One region of the Streptococcus pantholopis genome, then DNA from elsewhere that is predicted to be linked to it. Evidence: predicted binding sites of a transcription regulator. Region 1 holds the regulator's gene; the other holds the start of a gene.
What was found. Region 1 encodes CtsR, which represses protease genes until heat stress. Its sites were predicted from a motif close to TTGGTCAAAAAAGGTCAAANA; they were not measured.
Positions count from the first base shown of each region.

Region 2: the regulator CtsR is predicted to act here: its motif matches at 6,211-6,231, upstream of A0O21_RS06680 (ATP-dependent Clp protease ATP-binding subunit).

Region 1 covers NZ_CP014699.1:1,909,618-1,920,269, reverse strand. Annotated here, with positions in the region: gene tsf (translation elongation factor Ts) at 1-1,034, shown strand, start outside; gene A0O21_RS08885 (COG2426 family protein) at 1,176-1,640, opposite strand; gene A0O21_RS08880 (CtsR family transcriptional regulator) at 1,859-2,314, shown strand; gene A0O21_RS08875 (ATP-dependent Clp protease ATP-binding subunit) at 2,319-4,760, shown strand; gene A0O21_RS08870 (MBL fold metallo-hydrolase) at 4,914-5,690, shown strand; gene tadA (tRNA adenosine(34) deaminase TadA) at 5,690-6,163, shown strand; RNA gene ffs (signal recognition particle sRNA small type) at 6,225-6,321, shown strand; gene A0O21_RS08855 (hypothetical protein) at 6,438-6,617, opposite strand; gene A0O21_RS08850 (helix-turn-helix domain-containing protein) at 7,230-8,102, shown strand; gene A0O21_RS08845 (hypothetical protein) at 8,297-8,524, shown strand; gene A0O21_RS10940 (hypothetical protein) at 8,646-8,789, shown strand; gene A0O21_RS11100 (hypothetical protein) at 9,018-9,149, shown strand; gene A0O21_RS08840 (helix-turn-helix domain-containing protein) at 9,415-10,317, shown strand; gene A0O21_RS08835 (glucose-6-phosphate isomerase) at 10,563-10,652, shown strand, end outside.
Region 2 covers NZ_CP014699.1:1,449,031-1,459,682, forward strand. Annotated here, with positions in the region: gene feoB (ferrous iron transport protein B) at 1-2,076, opposite strand, end outside; gene A0O21_RS06655 (FeoA family protein) at 2,073-2,558, opposite strand; gene A0O21_RS06660 (amino acid ABC transporter ATP-binding protein) at 2,621-3,355, opposite strand; gene A0O21_RS06665 (amino acid ABC transporter permease) at 3,362-4,042, opposite strand; gene A0O21_RS06670 (YkuJ family protein) at 4,754-4,984, opposite strand; gene argF (ornithine carbamoyltransferase) at 5,068-6,048, opposite strand; gene A0O21_RS06680 (ATP-dependent Clp protease ATP-binding subunit) at 6,273-8,534, shown strand; gene A0O21_RS06685 (DUF2079 domain-containing protein) at 9,012-10,652, opposite strand, start outside.

The DNA.
Region 1 (10,652 bases):
ATATTACTGCAGCCCTTGTAAAAGAATTGCGTGAAAAGTCTGGTGCCGGCGTCATGGATGCTAAAAAAGCACTGGTTGAAACCGACGGTGATATGGATAAGGCCATCGAGCTGCTCCGCGAAAAAGGAATGGCTAAGGCGGCTAAAAAAGCTGACCGGGTGGCAGCCGAAGGCTTGACCGGTGTTTATGTTGATGGCAATGTTGCAGCAGTTGTAGAAGTGAATGCTGAGACAGACTTTGTAGCAAAAAATGCGCAGTTTACTGAATTGGTTAATGAAACAGCCAAAGTTATCGCTGAAGGCAAACCGGCTAATAATGAAGAGGCTTTAGCCTTGACAACAGCTTCAGGTGAAACATTAGAAGCAGCCTATGTTAATGCGACAGCCACTATCGGTGAAAAGATTTCTTTCCGCCGCTTTGCACTTTTGGAAAAAACTGACGGGCAGTCTTTCGGAGCTTATCAGCATAATGGCGGCCGAATTGGTGTTATCAGCGTGCTTGACGGCGGTGACGAAGCTTTGGCTAAACAAGTATCCATGCATATTGCTGCGATGAAACCAAAAGTTTTATCCTATAAGGAACTGGATCCACAGTTTGTCCGCGATGAACTGGCCCAAATGAATCATAAGATTGAACAGGACAATGAAAGCCGGGCACTGGTTGACAAGCCAGCTCTGCCGCTCCTGAAATACGGTTCAAAAGCTGAATTGACTGATGATGTGCTGGCTCAGGCTGAAGCAGATATCAAGGCAGAACTGCAGGCTGAAGGCAAACCTGAAAAAATTTGGGATAAAATTATTCCCGGCAAGATGGCGCGCTTTCTGCTTGATAACACTAAGGTTGACCAAGAATATACCTTGCTGGCTCAGGTTTATATCATGGATGACAGTAAGACGGTCGAAGCTTACCTAGATTCTGTTAACGCTAAAGTTGTAGACTTTGCCCGTTTTGAAGTCGGAGAAGGTATTGAAAAAGCTGCTAACGACTTTGAATCAGAAGTTGCTGCAACCATGGCAGAAGCCCTGAACAGCTAATTTAAAAAATTCTTACGGGACTTGGTGCCTGTAAGAGTTTTTTTGAGCTGAGTGGGCTGTTTATTTTTCTGGCTTCAAATAAAAAAACACCTAAAGCTGGGGACAACCCCAATTTTAGGTGCTTTTTAATACCGTTTTTAGTTACAGGAAAGCTGAAAGCCCCAGTACAGTAAGGGAGGCCATAATAAATCCTGCCAGAATAACCCCCAGCATAACCGCGACTACGCTGCGTTTAAAGTCCCAGTCCAAAATACTGGCTGCCAAGGTTCCGGTCCAGGCCCCAGTTCCTGGAATAGGTATCCCGACAAAGAGGAGCAGGGCCAAGAAAAGCCCTTTTTCTCCGGCTGCTTTGCTCAGCTTTTGCCCCCCGCTGTGGCCTTTCTTCAAACACCAAGTGAAAAAGCCGCTGATAACAGGCTTATCTGCTCCCCATTCTAAAACGCGGCGCGCAAAGAAAAAAATAAAGGGAACGGGGAGCATGTTGCCGACAACACCGATTGTGATAGCCTGCCACATGGGAATACCCGCAGCAATCGCATAAGGGACAGCGCCTCTGAGCTCAATTAGAGGGACCATTGAAATGAGAAATGTAATAAAATAATGCATGAACTTGTGACCTTTCTTTTCGTTCATGTTCCATTTTATCCTAAGCGGTGAATATTCTCAACTAAAAGCCCTTTAAATAAGCGAGACAAATGCAGATATGGTCTTTTCTGCTCTTTCAGGTAGGCCCAGATGAAATAAACGGTTTTCATTTTAAATTACTGTAAATTTTGGTATAATAAAAGTCAGTTATAGTCAAACGGCTGGGAGGAAGTAATGTCATGGCATCAAAAAATACGTCTGATAGTATTGAAGAATATATCAAACAACTATTGGCTCAATCAGGGATTGCTGAAATAAAGCGTTCTAATTTAGCAGATGCCTTCCGTGTTGTTCCCAGTCAGATTAATTATGTCATCAAAACCCGTTTCACTGAAAGCCGCGGCTATGTTGTTGAAAGTAAGCGGGGGGGCGGCGGGTACATTCGTATTGAAAAAGTTTGTTTTTCTGATCAGCACCAGATGCTGGGCAGTTTGTTGGCCACTATTGGGGATCGAATCAGTGAACAAGTCTTTACGGATTTGATTCAGCTCTTATTTGAAGAAAAGATTATCAGCAGGCGGGAAGGTCAGATTATTTTGGCCACCTCATCTGATGATGTTTTAGGCCAGGAGGGTCCGGAGATTCGTGCCCGGATGCTGCGTAAAATTTTACAAAGATTGGACAGAAAAGGGTAAGGAAATGAGTAATTATTCGTTTAAAATGCAGGAGGTATTCAGACTGGCCCTCTATCAGGCTGCACGTTATGACAGCCAATATCTTGAAAGCTGGCATATCTTGCTGGCCATGGCTTTTATTCCTGATTCTGTTGCAGGTCTCAGTCTTGCGGAGTATGAAGCTGATGTCAGTTTGGAGGAGTACGAAGCTGCTGCTATTTTGGCTCTTGGAAAAGTTCCTAAAGAACAAGTAGAGGAAGTTGAATTTATAGAGCAGTCTCCGGCTTTAAAGCGTCTGCTGCAGACGGCTGACGGAATCAGTCAGGTGACTGGAGCCAAAGAGATTGGTACAGAGCATGTTTTATTTGCTATGCTGCTGAATATGGATCTCCTTGCTACCCGACTTTTAGAAATGGTCGGCTTCAAATTGAAAGATGATGGCGAATCTATCCGTTTATTGGATTTACGTAAATCTCTAGAGAGACAGGCAGGATTCACCAAAGAAGACCTTAAGGCTATCCATGGCTTGCGTAAGCCCAAAAAAGCAAGACCGAACAATAATTTTTCTGATATGATGAAGCCGCCGGGAACAGCAGGCGAGCTCTCCGATTTCACGCGCGATTTGACAGAAATGGCCCGCCAAGGGCGGCTGGAACCTGTTATCGGCCGGGAAAAAGAAATCTCCCGTATGGTACAGATTCTCAGTCGGAAAACAAAAAACAATCCGGTCCTAGTCGGTGATGCCGGAGTTGGGAAAACAGCTCTTGCTTACGGCTTAGCTCAGCGCATCGTAAGCGGAGCCATTCCCTATGAACTGCAGGATATGAAAGTTCTTGAACTGGATATGATGAGTGTGGTTGCCGGGACACGTTTCCGCGGGGACTTTGAAGAGCGGATGAACCAAATCATTGCGGATATTGAAGCAGATGGGCACATTATTCTCTTTATTGATGAACTGCATACGATTATGGGGTCTGGCAGCGGGATTGACAGCACGCTTGATGCAGCCAATATCCTTAAACCTGCCCTGGCACGTGGGAGTCTTCGGACACTTGGCGCAACAACTCAAGAGGAATATCAGAAGCATATCGAAAAGGATGCGGCTCTGTCCCGGCGCTTCGCCAGAGTACTGATTGAAGAGCCTAGTGTAGAGGCAGCTTATGAGATTGTGCTTGGACTCAAAAAATCTTACGAAGATTATCACAATGTCGTTATTTCAGATGCAGCTGCTCTGGCAGCGGTTAAAGCAGCCCGCCGCTATCTGACAGGAAAACATTTGCCTGATTCGGCGATTGACCTGTTGGATGAAGCGAGCGCACAGGTGCAAAACATGGTCAAAAAAGAAGCGCCTGCCTACTTAACTCCTGCTGATGAAGCGATTTTGCAAGGAGATTTCAAAAAAGCTTCACAGTATTTAAAAGAGGCTGCAGCCGTTCATTTGCTAGAACCTACACTGGTGACAGAAGATGATATTATGAGTACACTCAGCAAGCTGTCCGGAATTCCGGTCGAAAAACTGACTCAGGCTGATAGCAAAAAATATCTTAATCTGGAAAAAGAGCTGCACAAGCGAGTTATTGGACAGGATGCTGCTGTTTCAGCTATCAGCCGGGCTATTCGCCGCAACCAGTCCGGGATTCGGACTGGCCGCCGTCCCATTGGTTCTTTTATGTTTTTAGGACCGACAGGTGTTGGGAAGACAGAGCTGGCCAAAGCTTTAGCACAGGTTCTTTTTGATGATGAGTCGGCTCTTATTCGCTTTGATATGTCTGAATATATGGAAAAATTTGCAGCCAGCCGGCTCAACGGGGCACCTCCCGGCTATGTTGGCTATGAAGAAGGCGGAGAGCTGACTGAAAAAGTTCGCAACAAGCCTTATTCGGTCCTCCTTTTTGACGAGGTGGAAAAAGCCCATCCGGATATTTTTAATGTTTTGCTGCAGGTTCTTGACGATGGCATGCTGACAGATAGCCGCGGCCGTCAGGTCGATTTTTCCAATACCATTATCATTATGACCAGCAACTTAGGAGCAACTGCCTTGCGTGATGACAAAACTGTCGGATTTGGTGCCAAGTCTGTCAGTCAGGACTATCAAGCAATGCAGAGCCGGATTTTGGAAGAGCTCAAACATGCCTACCGCCCTGAATTTTTGAATCGTATTGATGAAACAGTGGTCTTCCACAGCCTGAGTCAGGATGACATGCGGCAAATTGTTAAGATTATGGTAGCACCGCTCATCCGCAATCTGGCAGAAAAAGGAATTACTCTTAAATTCCAGCCTTCTGCCTTGAAGTATCTGGCGCAGGATGGCTATGATAGTGAAATGGGAGCCCGGCCTCTGCGCAGAGCGCTGCAGACCCAAGTTGAAGACAGGCTGTCTGAGTTAGTGCTCTCAGGCGAGCTAACCAGCGGCAGGACTGTTAAAATCGGCCTCTCTAAGGGGAAATTAGCATTTGCTCTTGCTTGATAAAATAGCTGACCTGCTTCAGGAATACATGGTGAGTTTTGTGGGTTAGCCTCAGGGGTAAGTCTTTGGAAAGTTTCTTTCTAAAGGCTTTTTATTTTGGGACGGTCCTTTTTTTGTTATAATAAAGCTAAGAAAAGCAAAGAAGGTACTGCTATGAAATTAACAACAATAGGATGCTGGGGCGGTTATCCCTATCAGAATCAAGGAACGACCTCTTACCTGCTGACTGGAGAAGATGGTTTTCAGCTTTTGATGGATGTAGGGAGCCGTGCTCTTAACGAGCTTGAAAAGGAAATCAGTCCTTTGGATTTGGATGCTGTCATCATCAGCCATTACCACCCGGATCATGTGGCTGATTTAGGTGTTCTTCGCCATTACCGCCAGCTTTACCCCAAAAATCTCTGGCAGCCTAGAGTTCTGCCAACCTATGGACACGATGAAGATGAGGGAGAGTTTGCAAAACTGACTTTAGAGGGTGTTTCTCAGGGGATCGCTTATGATGTGAACGGGACTGAAACAATTGGACCTTTTACCATCAGTTTTATTAAGACTGTACACCCGGTTGTCTGCTATGCCATGCGTATTGTGGAGCATGAGAGCGGTCAGGTACTGGTTTTTACCGGAGACAGCGGCTATTTTGAAGAGCTGCTCCCATTTACTGCGGGAGCCGATCTCTTTTTAGCGGATGTCTATCTTTACGCAGGTCAGGAAAGGCACCCTGCCCATCTGACTTCTAAGGAGGCTGGGGAAATCGCAGCTCAGGCCGGAGTTAAGAAACTGGTTTTAACCCACCTGCCTCAGTTCGGTCCTGAAAACACAGAGTCGGATAATCATTTAGAGCTTCTGCGTCAGCAAGCGGCAGATTATGCCCCAAGTGTTTCGGTTGATTTGGCAGAACCGCACAAGTTTTGGGACTTAGGGAAATTGTAATGTCGGACTTAACACAGGAAGAAAAAACTTATTTTATGCAGGAGGCTCTTAAAGAAGCCCGGCTTTCTCTAGCCAAAGAAGATATCCCGATCGGCTGTGTGATTGTCAAAAAGGGGGAAATTATCGGACGCGGCCACAATGCCCGAGAAGAATTAAATCAGGCTGTAATGCATGCTGAGATTATGGCTATTAATGCAGCCAACCGCCATGAAGGCAATTGGCGGCTGCTGGACAGCACGCTTTTTGTTACAATCGAACCTTGTGTGATGTGCAGCGGAGCTATCGGTCTTGCCCGGATTCCTCAGGTTATTTACGGTGCTGAAAATCAAAAATTTGGTGCGGGAGGCAGCCTCTATAATATTTTGCAGGACAAACGGCTTAACCACCGTGTCAGTCTGGAGAGCGGGATCTTGGCTGCAGAATGTGCTCAGCTGATGCAGGATTTTTTCAGACAGCGGCGCACTAAGCAGTAAATGCCGTGTCGGCTGTTTGCCTGAACTTCAGGGACTTGGCAGAAATGGCAGAAAGTGATATAATAAACAGTGGAGCAACAGTCTTGCGTGAAGTGGGTCAGGGGAGGAATCCAGCAGCCCTAAGCGAGTTAGGCTGTGTGCTCTTTTTGTCTATATACAACAACCCCTTTGAAATCAAGGTTTCAAAGGGGTTGTTTGTGTTTATAATCCTAAAAAGGGGCAAAAAAGGGGCATTGGGCTGCAAAGTGCATAAAAACTTTACCTAATTATTCATTTAATCCATACTTTTCCGCCGTTCGGCTATCAAGGCTTCAAGTTCAGTCAGATCTTCAGCAGTCGCTTTGTTGCGAATAAAGCTTTTGGTAGTTGCTTTGTAGGAGTAATAAGCCTTTTTCTCTTTGTTTTTTTGCTCCCATTTTCTGGACGCTTTTTTTTGTGCTTCGCTTACTGGCATTTTGTCACCTCTTAAAATAGTAGCTCTTGCTTCTGTTATTTAAGCAGAGATTCTGTTAAAGTCGAATGTTGCAAAGAATCAGTGCTCAAAGCGCTAAGAACATTACTTCAAAAAACTGATGACAAGATTAATAAGTGACAGCACAACATTGATAGTCAGCAAAATATTAAGTCGTTTTTCGTCATTCATTATTTGTTTACCTCAAAATATGCTTTAATTCATTAACTGATAGGCTGCTGCCCCTGTTTAACAAGTCAAAGAAGCTTTTGATTAAGTATCATAAGTTGATCATTAATATGGCATTTCAGCTTACTGCTCATCGAAAGCTTTTTTCTTTTTATTTGCAGGCACGGCCTTCTCTATTATTATTTTACATAAAAACGAGATATAGTCAATAGTTTGCGCAGTTTTAAGCAGCGAAACCATATCAGCGCCCTTTTTCAAAGATTAAAAAGTAAAACTATCTTATTTAGAATTTTTTCCGCAAATATAGGCAAAAAATTGAACTGGTATACTTTATAATAGATTATTAACAAAAAAGTCATTATCATATTAAACTAAAAATGGTATACTGGTAAGAAAAAATGTTGGGTTAAGAGTGAAGGAGTCTTCATGAAGACAAAAGAAATTATAGGAGCTAACATCAGGGCCGAACGGGAAAGACAAGGGTTATCGCGAGAGCAGGTTTGCGGGCTAGAATCAGAACTGACTATCAGACAGCTGATGCGTATCGAGCTGGGGCAGTCTCTGCCGACGATTGTCAAACTGGAATATTTGGCAGATACATTAAACGTTGATATGGCCAGCCTTTTGGGAGAACAAAGTTTGGAGATTCCACAGGCCTATTTTGAACAAAAATATAAGCTGATAAAATTTCCCTCTTATGGAGACGCTGAGCGTTTAGCCCCAAAAAAGCAGCTGCCGGAAGAAGAACTCTTTACTTTAGATTTACTTGAAAAGTCTTTTGACCGTATGACCGTAGGGGAATCTGGATCAGCAGAACAGATTTATGAAGATTTCTTTAAACAGCTCTTATCAAAAGAAACCTATTCCTTAAATGATATTTTACTTGTTAAGTACTATTTTATACAGTGTCAGGATTCTGTTTTTGACAGAAAAACTTTCCAGCATCTTGTAGCCAGACTGTTAAAACAAGAAATAACTGGTGATGAATATTATAATGTTGAACTTTTAGGTGCCTTGTCTGCATTGGCCGGTGTCTATGTTGTATCAGCTGATTATTCTGATATGAAACCGACTCTTGATAAAATGGATGATGTGGTTAATCAAACCATGCAACATGTTTACAAACCAATCTTATTAATGCTTGAAGCCAAATACTATCTCTATCAGGGGCATAACTTTCAGAAAGCCAAGTCCTGCTACGATTTAGCGCTGACTTTAGCAGAAAATTTTGGCGACACGGTTTTGATAAATAATCTAAAAAAAGAAAGAGCAAACGATTTACAAGAAAAAGAAGAATAGTGACATGGATGTCCTGTTCTTCTTTTTTTCTTTGCTTTATAACAGGGACATAAAGTTTGAGAGGAGATGGAAAAGTGACCGCTTTTGAAATAATTATTTCAAAAGATTTCTGAAACTGGCTTAAACTTCTACTGTCGTCAAAGAGCCAGTATGGAGTTAGAAATCTAGTGAAAATAGTAGATAAGGAGGAGTTAATGGAGGTCAAAAAAACACTTCAAATAGATTCAATGACTGAGGTGCTGAAGAGGTTACAACTTTCTTTTGGTGCTATCAGTTTACTAGCGATCTTATCAGTTATTCTTATGGACAGCCGGCCGCTGATATCTTTGTTAGTAATAGTTTTTGTTATTCTGATAGCATTTATCAATATCATCTGGATTGAACAATTTACTAAAGAAGTTAAAAGGAAAACTGGGGTTTGAGACTTTATTTTTGTGAAAAGGGATAAATAGTTTATTTAAATCACTATTGTATCATGTGTACTCAGACTGGTTTTAGAGTAATGGGCTTATATACAGCCTCAATTAAAAGAAAGGAAAAAAGATGGAAACACAAAATATTGTTACTGATAAGCTCTTCTTTGAAGAGGTGGATGCAAATGAATTGAACGGTAATGCGCGTGATGTTATTACAGGATTTGGGCTTGGCTTAGGTGCTGTTGCAGCAGTAGCTACTATCGCTACTTAAATTCTATTTATAACAATATGTAAGTTATACTATGAATGGATGATGTTGAACTGATTATGAACGAGACTCCTAGTGAAAAGATGGGACTATTACAAGCAGCTCTTGGTAAGAGCTCATAGTTTTTAAGTTCCTGACAGGGGTATGGCTGACAAAATTAGAGAGTTTTGGCTTATCACCATTTCATAGTGGAATCAAAATGGACTTTATATCTTGATAAAGGAGAAAAATATGAACATGACCGTAAGTGAAACACAAAATTTGCTTTTTGAGGAAATTGAGACGAATGAACTTTATGGAGACGGCTATTTTATTGGAGGTGCGGCCGCAGGAGTGATTGCAGGTGCAGCTGCTTTAACTTAAATAATTATTAGTACTAGAAGTTCAGGTTAGGCAGCAGGAATCGAGAATAGCCCAAAATTTTTCAAGCGTATTTTTGATTTGCATTACCGATACAAGAAGAAAAGAGATTGGAAGTTTTCAGTCTCTTTTCTTATGTCCAAACATCAGTATCTTATTTTTGGCTTCTTTAAAAGCTGCATTCCAAAAAGCCAGAGCTGGCAAAAATTTGGAATATTTCCAAAATTTGTGTTAAAATGAATATAGAATTTTGGAAAGAGATAAGTCGATGAATCAGGCAATCAAAGAAGGTATTGGACGGCGGATAAGGCAGGCAAGGGAAGAAAGAGGGCTGACACGTGAAGAATTCTGCGGCACAGAGGAGGAATTAACGGTCCGTCAGCTGCAGCGAATTGAGCTGGGAAAATCGCAGCCCAGTCTTTTAAAACTGGACTATATTGCTGGTGTTTTAAATGTAGACTTAACAGCTTTGCTGGCAGGGGACGGTATGCTGCTTCCTGACAGCTATTTTCGGATGAAGTACCGGCTTTTTAAAATCCCCAGCTACAGCGACCCTCAGCGTTTGGACGAAAAGATAGAGCTGATTGAAACGATTTATGACCATTATTTTAGCTTGCTGCCGGAAGAAGAGCTTTTTACTCTGGATTTGCTGGATAATATTTTTGACTATTTGAGAAAGGGACAGAGACCGGCTGCAGAAGACAGTTTTGCGGAAGCTTTTAAAGAGCTTCTGCTTAAGCCCAGATATTCACTGAATGATTTGCTGCTGGCTAAGTTCTATCTGATTCAGCATCATAGCGGGGCTTATAATAAGGCCCTTGTTCAAAAGATGGAAACAAGGGCACTGAAGCAGGAAATTTCTGGAGATGACTACTATAATCTGGAGTTGATTAATTTTTTCTCAGATTTATCAGCTCTGTATACGTCCCATGCTGAATACCCAAAATTAGATGTACCAGTGAAGCGAATGCATGATTTGATTAGAGAAACACGGCAGGACAGCATGATTCCTTTAACGCTGATGTTTGAGGCCAAATATTATATCTATGTCAAACAATGCAGAAACAAGGCAGAAGAGCTGTACAATGCAGCTGTTTGGCTGGCAGAAAGTTTTGATGATGTCCTCTTAAAAACAAAGCTTATCCATGAGAGAAAGGAAGACCGTGTTTAAAAGGAACTAAGAATATGCTTCCTGTCAGTCTGCAACTCTGCCAGTTTCTGATTTTTGCTGCAGTTAAGATATTATATTTTAAACAGATTGACTCAGCATTTTTTGTAAAACCGGCAGGGAAGCAGTCAGAAGGATTTGCAGAATAATTTGAAGGGTCTTTTGTGAAATTTCACCCAAATCATTGAAAAAAGGGGCGCAAAGAGGTATGATAGTAAAGAGACTGAAACGCAAAAAGGAGGACTCAGATGACCCATATTACATTTGACTATTCAAAAGTGACGGATCGTTTTATGGCAGCCCATGAGCTGGATTATATGCAGGTGCAGGTTTCGGCT
Region 2 (10,652 bases), 460 kb from region 1:
ATACAGCAGCAAGCACAGTAAAACGAGGGCTGCCATACTCCATGCTGATAAGGGCTGGCCGTAAAAGAGAACAAGTCCAAACTGATAGATCATCAAGCTGACCGCATAAGCCAGCCCTGTTTGAAAACCGATGGCTGCAAGTGTCCATTTCAAAGCCCCCATTTCCCGTTTAATAGCCCCAATCGCAGCAAAACAAGGGGCACACAGAAGGTTAAAAGCCAAAAAGGAATAAGCGGCCAGAGAACTGTAATCGCCCTGCAGACTGTGCCAAAGCTGACGGCTCCCCTCTTCTGCTCCGGGATTATGATAGAGCACCCCAAAAGTTGCGACGACTGTTTCTTTAGCTGCAAGACCGGTTAGCGCAGCAACTGTTGCCTTCCAATTTCCAAAGCCAAGCGGGGCAAAAACCCAGGACAGAGTGTGACCCAGACCGGCTAAAATACTCTTCTCAGCAGATACAGCCTGCAGAGAAAAATTATAGGAAGAGGCAAACCATATGAAAACAGTCAGAGTGAAAATAATCGTTCCTGCACGTTTAATAAAACTTAAGGCCTTACCAAAAGCATAGTGAAAGACGGCCGTGATTTTAGGCAGATGATAAGCTGGCAGTTCCATAATAAAAGGACTGGCGTAACCGCCTAAAAGGCGTGTTTTCTTAAGGGCAATTCCCGATAAAATAATAGCTCCGAAACCCAAAAAATAGGCACTTGGTGCAATCCAAGGATTGTCTGGGAAAAAAGCACCGGCAATGAGAGCAATAATTGAGAGTTTGGCCGAACAGGGCATAAAAGTTGCTGTCATAATTGTAATGCGGCGGTCGCGTTCATTTTCAATTGTCCGGCTGGCCATAATCCCCGGAACTCCGCAGCCTGTCGCAATCAGCATAGGAATAAAAGATTTTCCGGACAGCCCGAAACGCCTGAAAATCCGATCCATAACAAAAGCAATCCGGCTCATGTAACCGATATCTTCTAAAACTCCCAGACAAATAAACAGCACAAAAATTTGGGGTAAAAAACCGAGAACGGTTCCTACACCGGCGATAATCCCATCAACAATCAAATCAGTCAGCCAAGCCTCTACATGCAAATAATCAAGAAAAGATGCTGCAGCAGCTGGAATATAGTCTCCAAATAGGACATCATTGACCCAATCCGTGCCAATTGTCCCTACTGTTTGAATAGATAAATAGTAGACCGCAAACATGGCTAACGCAAAAAGAGGCAAAGCCAGCAGACGGTTGGTCACGATTTTATCAATTCTATCAGACAGGGTCATTTTAAAATGGCTGTCCTGACTTTGAGCCATCTTGCTGACACGTTCAATAAAAGCGTAACGCTCATTAATAACAATGGTTTCTGCGTCTTCAGTAAAAATATCTTCTGTTATCCTGATAATATCGGCAATTTCGCTCTTTTGAAAGTCAGATAAGTCCAGCTCTGCCATAACCAGCTGATCACGTTCAAAAAGTTTAATAGCATAAAAACGCTGAGAAGTTTCCGGTACAGTGTTGCCCAGCACCTCAATAATTTGTGCGACAGCCGCCTCAAATTTACTATCATAGAGCGGATACTGAATTGTTTCAACACTTTCTTTAGTAGTTTGACAGGCTGTATTCAGAGCCTTAGCTGTGCCAGTATTTTTTAAAGCACTGGTAGCTACAACCGGAACTCCCATTTGATAAGACAGTTTTTCCAGATTAATCGTTTTTTTCTGCTTCTTCAGAACATCGCTCATATTAAGAGCAATAGTGACTGGGATACCCGTTTCAATCAGCTGAGTGGTCAGGTAAAGATTTCTCTCCAGATTTGTTGCGTCCACGACATTTAAAATACTGTCTGCTTGGCGGCTCAGCAGATAATCTCTGGCTACCTTTTCCTCAGGGCTGTAAGGTGACATAGAATAAATACCGGGCAAATCCTGCACACTTACCCCTTTATCGCCTTTCGCCCTGCCGCTCTTGCGCTCGACAGTAACACCCGGCCAATTTCCCACACGCTGATTTGTCCCTGTCAGCAGGTTAAACAAGCTGGTCTTACCGCTGTTGGGATTGCCAATTAACGCAATTTCAGTCATCTTGTCTCCTTATCATTTAATTTAACCACACTAATCATCTGTGCTTCTGATTTTCTCAGTGTCAGTTCATAACCTCGCAGATTAAGTTCAAGCGGATCGCCAAGCGGGGCCCGCTTTCTTAAATAAACTTTTGTATGGCGGGTCAGCCCCATATCCATCAAACGGCGTTTGGCTTCACCGATTGTATGTATATCAGCTATATAGGCAGATTCCCCAGGCTTTAACTGTGATAAGGGAAGCTCTGACTGCTTATTCTCTATTTCGGCTACATTAATTTTACTTAAAATAGAGGCATCAAAAGCAAGGCGGCTGGACTTTAACATCACTATTGCACTTGTTTTTGTTTTAGAAACCAGCTCCAGTCTGCACCCTACCTTTACCCCTAAGTTAGACAGATATCTGACACTTTTTTCAGGCAGATCAATACTAATAATTTGATAAGGAACCCTGACAGTCCCGTTTTTCAAAATCAATTGACTCATCCCCCTCCTGCAGTTTTAAAACTCAAAAAACGCCAGAAACATCAAGCGTTTTTTATTAGTCATCATAAAACTTTGCTTAAAAAGTCCCGCGTTCTCTCTTCCTGAGCTGCTTCAAAAATCGCTTCCGGTTTCCCTTCTTCAACAATGACTCCCTCGTCCATAAAGAGGACACGATCCGCAACTTCTCTGGCAAAGCCCATTTCATGGGTCACAATAGCCATTGTCATCCCCGATTTGGCTAAATCCTGCATAACAGACAGAACCTCTCCTACCATTTCCGGATCAAGAGCTGATGTGGGCTCGTCAAAAAGCAGGACATCAGGATCCATTGCTAAACTCCGCGCTATAGCAATCCGCTGCTGCTGGCCGCCGGACAAACTGGCCGGGTAGGCCCCCGCCTTATCCTGCAAACCAACTCTTGCCAGCAGTTCAAAAGCTTTTTTCTTGGCTTTGTCTCCAGCCAAGCCTTTCGTTTTAACAGGAGATAGGGTAATATTCTCAAGCACTGTCATATTTGGAAAAAGATTGAACTGCTGAAAAACCATCCCCATCTTTTCCCGCATCTTAAAAATATCATTTTTCTTATCCGTAATATCTACCCCCTCAAAGCTGATAGTCCCCTTAGTCGGCACTTCAAGAAGGTTCATAGTACGCAAAAAGGTGGATTTTCCAGATCCGGAGGGCCCGATAATCACAACGACTTCTCCCTGTTTGATATCCAGATCGATCCCTTTCAGCACTTCATTTTTGCCAAAATATTTATGAAGATTCTTAATTGAAATAAGTGTTTCTGCCATCAGTCCTTACCTCCCTTGTCCCATCCGGTTCTCCAGTCTTTTAACCAGAGCTGACATAACTGTTGTCACCATTAAATAATAAAAAGCAGCAAACAAAAGCGGACTGACAGGCAAATAGGTTGCCGTTACAACCGACTGAGCACCGTTCCATAATTCCATAACGCCGATAGTCTGTAAAAGCGAGCTATCTTTAATAATTGTAATAAACTCATTCCCCAAAGCCGGAAGGATATTTTTAAAAGCCTGCGGCAAAATAACATAGCGCATAGCATTCACCGGACGAATACCCAGCGAATAAGCGGCTTCAAGCTGACCTTTAGGCACAGCCTCAATTCCTGCCCGAACGATTTCAGAAATATAAGCTCCGCTGTTAAGAGACAGGATAATAATCCCTGGAAGCAGACGGGAGAAATCCAAATCCAGAACACCAAAGCCGATTGTCGGCACATGACTGAAATGCATCCAGGCAAAGGCAATCATAATCTGTACAACCATCGGCGTACCGCGAAAAACCCAAACATAGAAGCTGACCAGCCAATCAAATACCTTTATATTAGTGCGTTTAAGCAGGGAAACTAAGATACCGATAATTGTCCCAAAAAATACCACACAGGCCGAAATCATAACGGTCACTAAAACACCGTAATTAAAATAAGCCCAGTAGGTCGGCAAAAACGAAAAATCCATTATCTTCTCCTCTATACTGTCATTTTGTTTTATTATACCATTAATTGAATAAACATACAATCCACCAAATAATGACGGAATAAGAACTGTCCAGTTTCCAAAAAGCATTTTCTCAGATAAATGAGCAAGCAGCGCCTTATATTGACAGACTTTTTCAAACCAGAAAACCTGCTCAGACTGGTACCTTAAGAGCTGACTGCCCCCTTCTAGTCGTCTTGGCAGAGGGCGTCTGCGAAATCACAGATTTCTGGCTTACCGTCTTTTGGCTGTGAGCTTGAACGGCCTTTGTATCTTATTGAACTGAACACGCCCTAAGAGCTGTGCAAAAAAGATAAAATCTCCTAGAGTCTTAGGGACTCTTCGTCAATTTTCCTATTTTTGCTTTGCTCTTTTAACGGCCTTTGTATCTTATTGAATTGAACACGGCCTAAACGCTGCGGGAAAAAGATGTCCTGACTTAGAATCTGGCGATTCGTCAGTCAGTCCCCTATTTTCCTTTTGCGTTTTTCACGTCCTTTGTATCTTGATGAATTGAACATGGTCTAAACGCTGCGGGAAAAAGATGTCCTGACTTAGAATCTGGCGATTCGTCAGTCAGTCCCCTATTTTCCTTTTGCGTTTTTCACGTCCTTTGTATCTTGATGAATTGAACATGGTCTAAAATCCCAGTGAAAAAGGGCCGGAACAAATGCTCCGACCCTTGTTTATGGTTTAATACAATAAGTCATAAATTTCCATTGCAATAAGATCAATACTATCAAACGAGTAGGTCTCATGCGCTTCAACATCACGTAAGGTAAAAACCGGACCAGCCTCCGGCTCATTGCTGAAAGAGACTTCTGCGACAACAACACCATCGCGTTCAAAATTACGTTTAAGATTGGCACCATCAGTCGCCATTAAATCAAGACGATTGATAATTCTCACTAAATGTGATTCCATGGCTATTCTCCTATAAGTTTATTATCTATCCTTTATTATTTTAACACAAATAAGTCTAAACTCACAAGAAAAGATGTTCCTCTTTATCCTTCTTTTAAAGAATAGTACATGATAGCTTTGATTGAGTGCAGACGATTCTCTGCCTCCTGAAAAATAATGGGACTGTGCTTTTGAAAAATGTCGTCTGTAATTTCCAACTCAGCAAGGCCGTATTTTTCATAAAGACTCAAGCCAATCTCTGTTTTACGGTCGTGAAAAGCTGGCAGACAGTGCATTACAACAGTATTAGTTTTACCTGTTTTTGCAAGAAGTTCTGCATTGATCTGATAGGGCAGCAGCAAGTCAATCCGCTCCTTGAAATCAATCTCTTCTCCCATGGATACCCAAACATCTGTATAGAGCATGTCGGCTCCCTCAACAGCTTCAAGCTCATCTGTAATCTTGATGAGAGCCCCGTTATTATGCTGCTCAGCAAGCGCAACAATTTCCTTTTCCGGCTGCAGTGAAGCGGGGGCAATAATCGTAATATTGACTCCTAAAATAGCTGCTGTAACTAAAAGCGAGTGTGCTACATTGTTGCGGCCATCGCCTACATAAGCGATATGCAGACCCTCTAAAGAACCAAAGACTTCTTTTAAAGTCATAAAATCAGCAATCATCTGGGTCGGATGCCATGTATCAGTCAGACCGTTCCAAACAGGCACTCCGGCATAGCGGGCTAAAGTTTCCACATCTTCCTGCTTAAAACCACGGTACTCAATGCCATCAAACATTGAACCCAAAACCTTAGCCGTATCAGCAACAGATTCCTTACGGCCAAGCTGGATTTCATCCGAACCAAGATAAGTAACCTGCATACCTAAATCTTGTCCGGCAACAGTAAAGGCTGATCGTGTCCGTGTGCTGGTTTTCTCAAAAATAAGAGCAATATTGAGGCCTTCTAAATAATGGTGAGGGGTTTTCTCTTTTTTTAGCTGTTTGAAATGAAGGCTTAAATCAATCAGCTCCAAGAGTTCTTCTTTACTGAAATCAACCTCTTTTAAAAAAGATAGGGGGGCATTCATTGCTTTTCTCCTGTATTTTTATACATTTAATTTTACATTATTATACATTTTTTGGCAAGTTTTTTTCTGAAAAAAATTTTTTATCACTCTCATGGATAAAGTGCTAAATTTTTAAACTTTTTACTTGAATTCTTTTTATGGGGTGTTATAATATGAATATAAAGTTTGACCATCTTTGACTAAATAAGGTCAAATGAATTGAAAATGACAAGGGAGGTTATTTTATGCTCTGTCAAAATTGTAATCTAAATGAAGCAACCATTCACTTATATACAAATGTTAATGGTAAGCAAAGACAAATAGATCTTTGTCAGAACTGCTACCAAATCATGAAAACTGACCCTAATAATACGATTTTAGGCGGTCTCAGTAAACAGCCTCAGGATCAAAGCAACACTGGGAACCCATTCTTTGATGATTTCTTTGGCGATTTAAACAATTTCCGGGCCTTTAACGGCCAGCTCCCTAACACACCTCCTACACAGGCCGGGGGCGGCCGAGGCGGGGGTGGCAGTAACGGACGGCCTAACGGTCCGCAAGTTCAGCAGCCAAACGGCCTGTTAGAAGAATATGGCATCAATGTCACTGAAATTGCCCGCCGAGGCGACATTGACCCTGTTATCGGACGCGATGAAGAGATTGTCCGGCTCATTGAAATCCTCAACCGCCGCACTAAAAACAATCCTGTGCTTATCGGTGAGCCCGGGGTCGGTAAAACAGCTGTTGTTGAGGGTCTGGCTCAAAAGATTGTTGATGGTAATGTTCCGCAAAAACTAAAAAACAAGCAGGTTATCCGACTTGATGTGGTCAGCCTTGTTCAAGGAACCGGTATTCGCGGCCAATTTGAAGAACGCATGCAAAAACTTATGGAAGAGATTCGCAAGCGTCAGGATGTTATCCTCTTCATTGATGAAATTCATGAAATTGTCGGTGCCGGCTCTGCGGGTGACGGCAATATGGATGCCGGCAATATTCTCAAACCGGCTTTGGCTAGAGGAGAGCTGCAGTTAGTCGGAGCCACCACACTTAAGGAATACCGTATTATTGAAAAAGATGCTGCTCTGGAACGCCGGATGCAGCCAGTTAAGGTTGACGAACCTTCTGTTGCTGAAACCATTACTATTCTTAAGGGGATTCAGAAGAAATACGAAGACTATCACCATGTTAAGTACAGCGATGATGCTATCGAAGCAGCTGCTCTTCTTTCAAACCGTTACATCCAAGACCGCTTCTTACCGGATAAGGCCATCGACCTGCTTGATGAATCCGGGTCTAAGATGAACTTAACCTTGAATTTTGTTGATCCTAAAGAAATCGATCAGCGCCTGACTGAAGCAGAAAACCTGAAAGCACAGGCTACTCGTGATGAAGACTATGAACGGGCTGCTTATTTCCGCGATCAGATTGCCAAATATAAGGAAATGCAAAAACAAAAGGTTGATGAACAGGATGTCCCTGTTATCACTGAAAAGACGATTGAAGCCATCGTTGAACAAAAAACGAATATTCCGGTCGGGGATTTAAAAGAAAAAGAACAGTCACAGCTTATCAGTCTTGCTGATGATTTAAAAGCCCACGTTATCGGTCAGGATGATGCTGTTGAGCGAATTGCCAAGGCTATCCGCCGAAACCGGGTCGGTTTAGGAACACCTAACCGCCCTATCGGTTCTTTCCTCTTTGTTGGTCCTACCGGTGTAGGTAAGACAGAGCTCTCCAAACAGCTGGCAATAGAACTGTTTGGATCGGCAGACAGCATGATTCGTTTTGATATGTCGGAATATATGGAAAAGCATTCTGTCGCTAAACTGGTCGGAGCTCCTCCAGGCTATGTCGGCTATGAAGAAGCCGGACAGCTGACAGAACAGGTCCGCCGAAACCCTTATTCACTGATTCTGCTTGATGAAGTTGAAAAAGCGCATCCGGATGTGCTGCATACATTCCTGCAAGTCCTTGACGACGGACGCTTAACGGACGGCCAGGGCCGGACAGTCAGCTTTAAAGATACTATCATTATCATGACTTCAAATGCAGGTACCGGCCGCACTGAGGCCAATGTTGGTTTCGGAGCAGCCCGCGAAGGACGTACTAATTCTGTTTTGGGAGAGCTCAGCAATTTCTTCAGCCCTGAATTTATGAACCGTTTCGATGGTATCATTGAATTTAGAGCACTTGACAAGGATAACCTACTGCATATTGTTGATTTGATGCTCGATGATGTTAATGCTCGGCTCAGCCACAGCGGAATTCACCTTGATGTCACCGATAAAGTAAAAGAAAAGCTGGTTGATTTGGGCTATGATCCAAAAATGGGTGCTCGTCCGCTTCGCCGCACCATTCAGGAAAACATCGAAGATGCGATTACAGATTATTATTTGGAAAATCCAACCGAAAAAAATCTTAAGGCAGTTATGTCCAGCAGCGGCAAAATCGTGATTAAATCTGCCAAAAAAGTGGAAACACCAAGTGAAACTGTCTCTGCTGAATAAAAATCATTCAGTCTGACAAACGGAAAAACCCGCCCCGGATTGGGAAAAATTCTCAATCCGGGGCGGTTTTTTTCTTATATTAGCTAATGCTGACAGTAATCTAAAGAATAAGCAGTTTGAAAGGTTATAAGTCTTGCCGCACCCTTCTAGCCGTCCTAGCAGGAGACAAAATCAGACTATTTTTGCTTTGCTCTTTAAACGGGCTTTGTATCTTGGTAATTGAACACGCCCTAAGAGCTGTGCAGTGAAATCATCCAGTGGATGATTTCAGCCCGAACCTAGAAAAGGGAAGTGAGGGGACTGGAAATCTGTATCGTTACCTAGTTACCGCTAGCCGTAAACGACTGAAAGCTTTGTCGCCTTAACAGTCGACCGCACCTTTCTAGTCGTTCTGGCAGAGGTGCGTCTGCGAAATCAGAGATTTCGGACTTACCGTCATTTTTGCTTTGCTCTTTAAACGGGCTTTGTATCTTGGTGTTATTTTGTTTTTTCCAAAATCAGGACGTCTTTTGTTGATGCCGCTGTTTCTGAATAGCCTTTTTCCATATAAAGTTTAACAATAGTAGCTTCTGTTGTCGTTTCCTGATTTTCTACAGTTGAGCGCGGGGTGACAACTAAATCGACGGAAGAATCGAACTCTTGATTGTTATGATAAAAAATATCATAAAGTTCTCGGGTTCTGCGCAAATCAACGGTATAAGAGTAATGCGCCAGTATTTTCTTCTCTTCAGGCAGTGCAGCCAAAGTCTGGTGGATAGCAGTAAATTTATCCCGATTTTGCTGGTAATATAGGATATCTTTGTACCAGTTGCCTGTGTAACTGTAAAGGATTGCTGAGGAAAACAGCAAAGCTGTCAGAATAAAGGATAAAATTCGTTTGGAAACTGTGAAATGTGTCTGCTCCTTCTCCTGCCAATCAATAAAGAGACCTTCCAAAGCCAATAAAGCCATGAAGAAGACTAAAACAGTACTGCCGTAACTGTACTGAAAACCAAAATCGGTTTGATAATCATAATTTGACAGCAGGTTAATGGCTACTAGAGGCAAAAGCAGAAAATAATTCTCCCATCTCTTTTGCATTAAAGGCAAAAAGGCCAAGCCGCTAAATAAGAGGAAAAGATACTGTAATTTATGCTGGGTAAAAAAACTTGCAAAAATATAGGTAGGATTCAGAAAAATGGTTTTAAAAGCCCCCCACAGCCCGTCTTGTCCATCCAGCAGATCGAACCGACTGATTAAAACTCCGTCTCCATAATGCGTTAAAATAAAAACACAAGTTCCAAAATAAAACAAAGGAAAGAGGAGCTGCCAGAAAACAAGAAAAGGTTTGGATCCAGAAGATTGAGAAAAACGGTTCTGCCAAAGAAAATACAGGCCGACTGCAAAAACATAAATGAAGGCATCTTCTTTAATCATCAGTGTCAGCAAAACCACCAGCAGCAGCCGCCAGCGCCACTGCTTAATATTCGCATAAAGCAGCCAAAGCAGACAGGGAACCAAGAAGCAATTTTCATGCAGATGATAGGAACCGGCTGTTGTCATTGCTGGAGTCAGCACAAACAAAAGCAGAAGCAAAGGTCGGGCAAAAGCAGGTAACTGTAAATGTTTTAACAAAAAATGCAGCGGAATAACTCCTGAAAACACAACCAAGACCTGTAAAATTTCCAAAGTTTCAAGATAAGGAAACAAACTGTAAACAGGCAGCATAAGGTAATAAATGGGGGAAATATGGACAGCAAAATGTGACAGAAGTCTGTCTCTCTCCAAGGTTGTCATGGGTGTCAGGCTGCGCCGCATACTCTCAAACATCTGAGAGAAGATACCGATATCGAAGGTTGATACCGACAGGGTTTTTGCTTTATAAGCAACAACCAAACACAGATAAAAGACATAAGCCAAACCGATAAAACCGACTAAGCGGTAGAGCTGCTTTTCTTTATTGGCCAACGAAAAGAGTCCCTTTTTCAGCTTTTCTCCAGCGCTATTCAGCAAAAAATAGACACACAGGGCGTAAACACCCGCCAAAAACAGAAGCCAAAGCTGGTTGCTGTCCCATTTCTCCGCCTCAATAACAAATTGTTTAAGATCTACTGACAAGGGATGATAGAGACGGTAAAG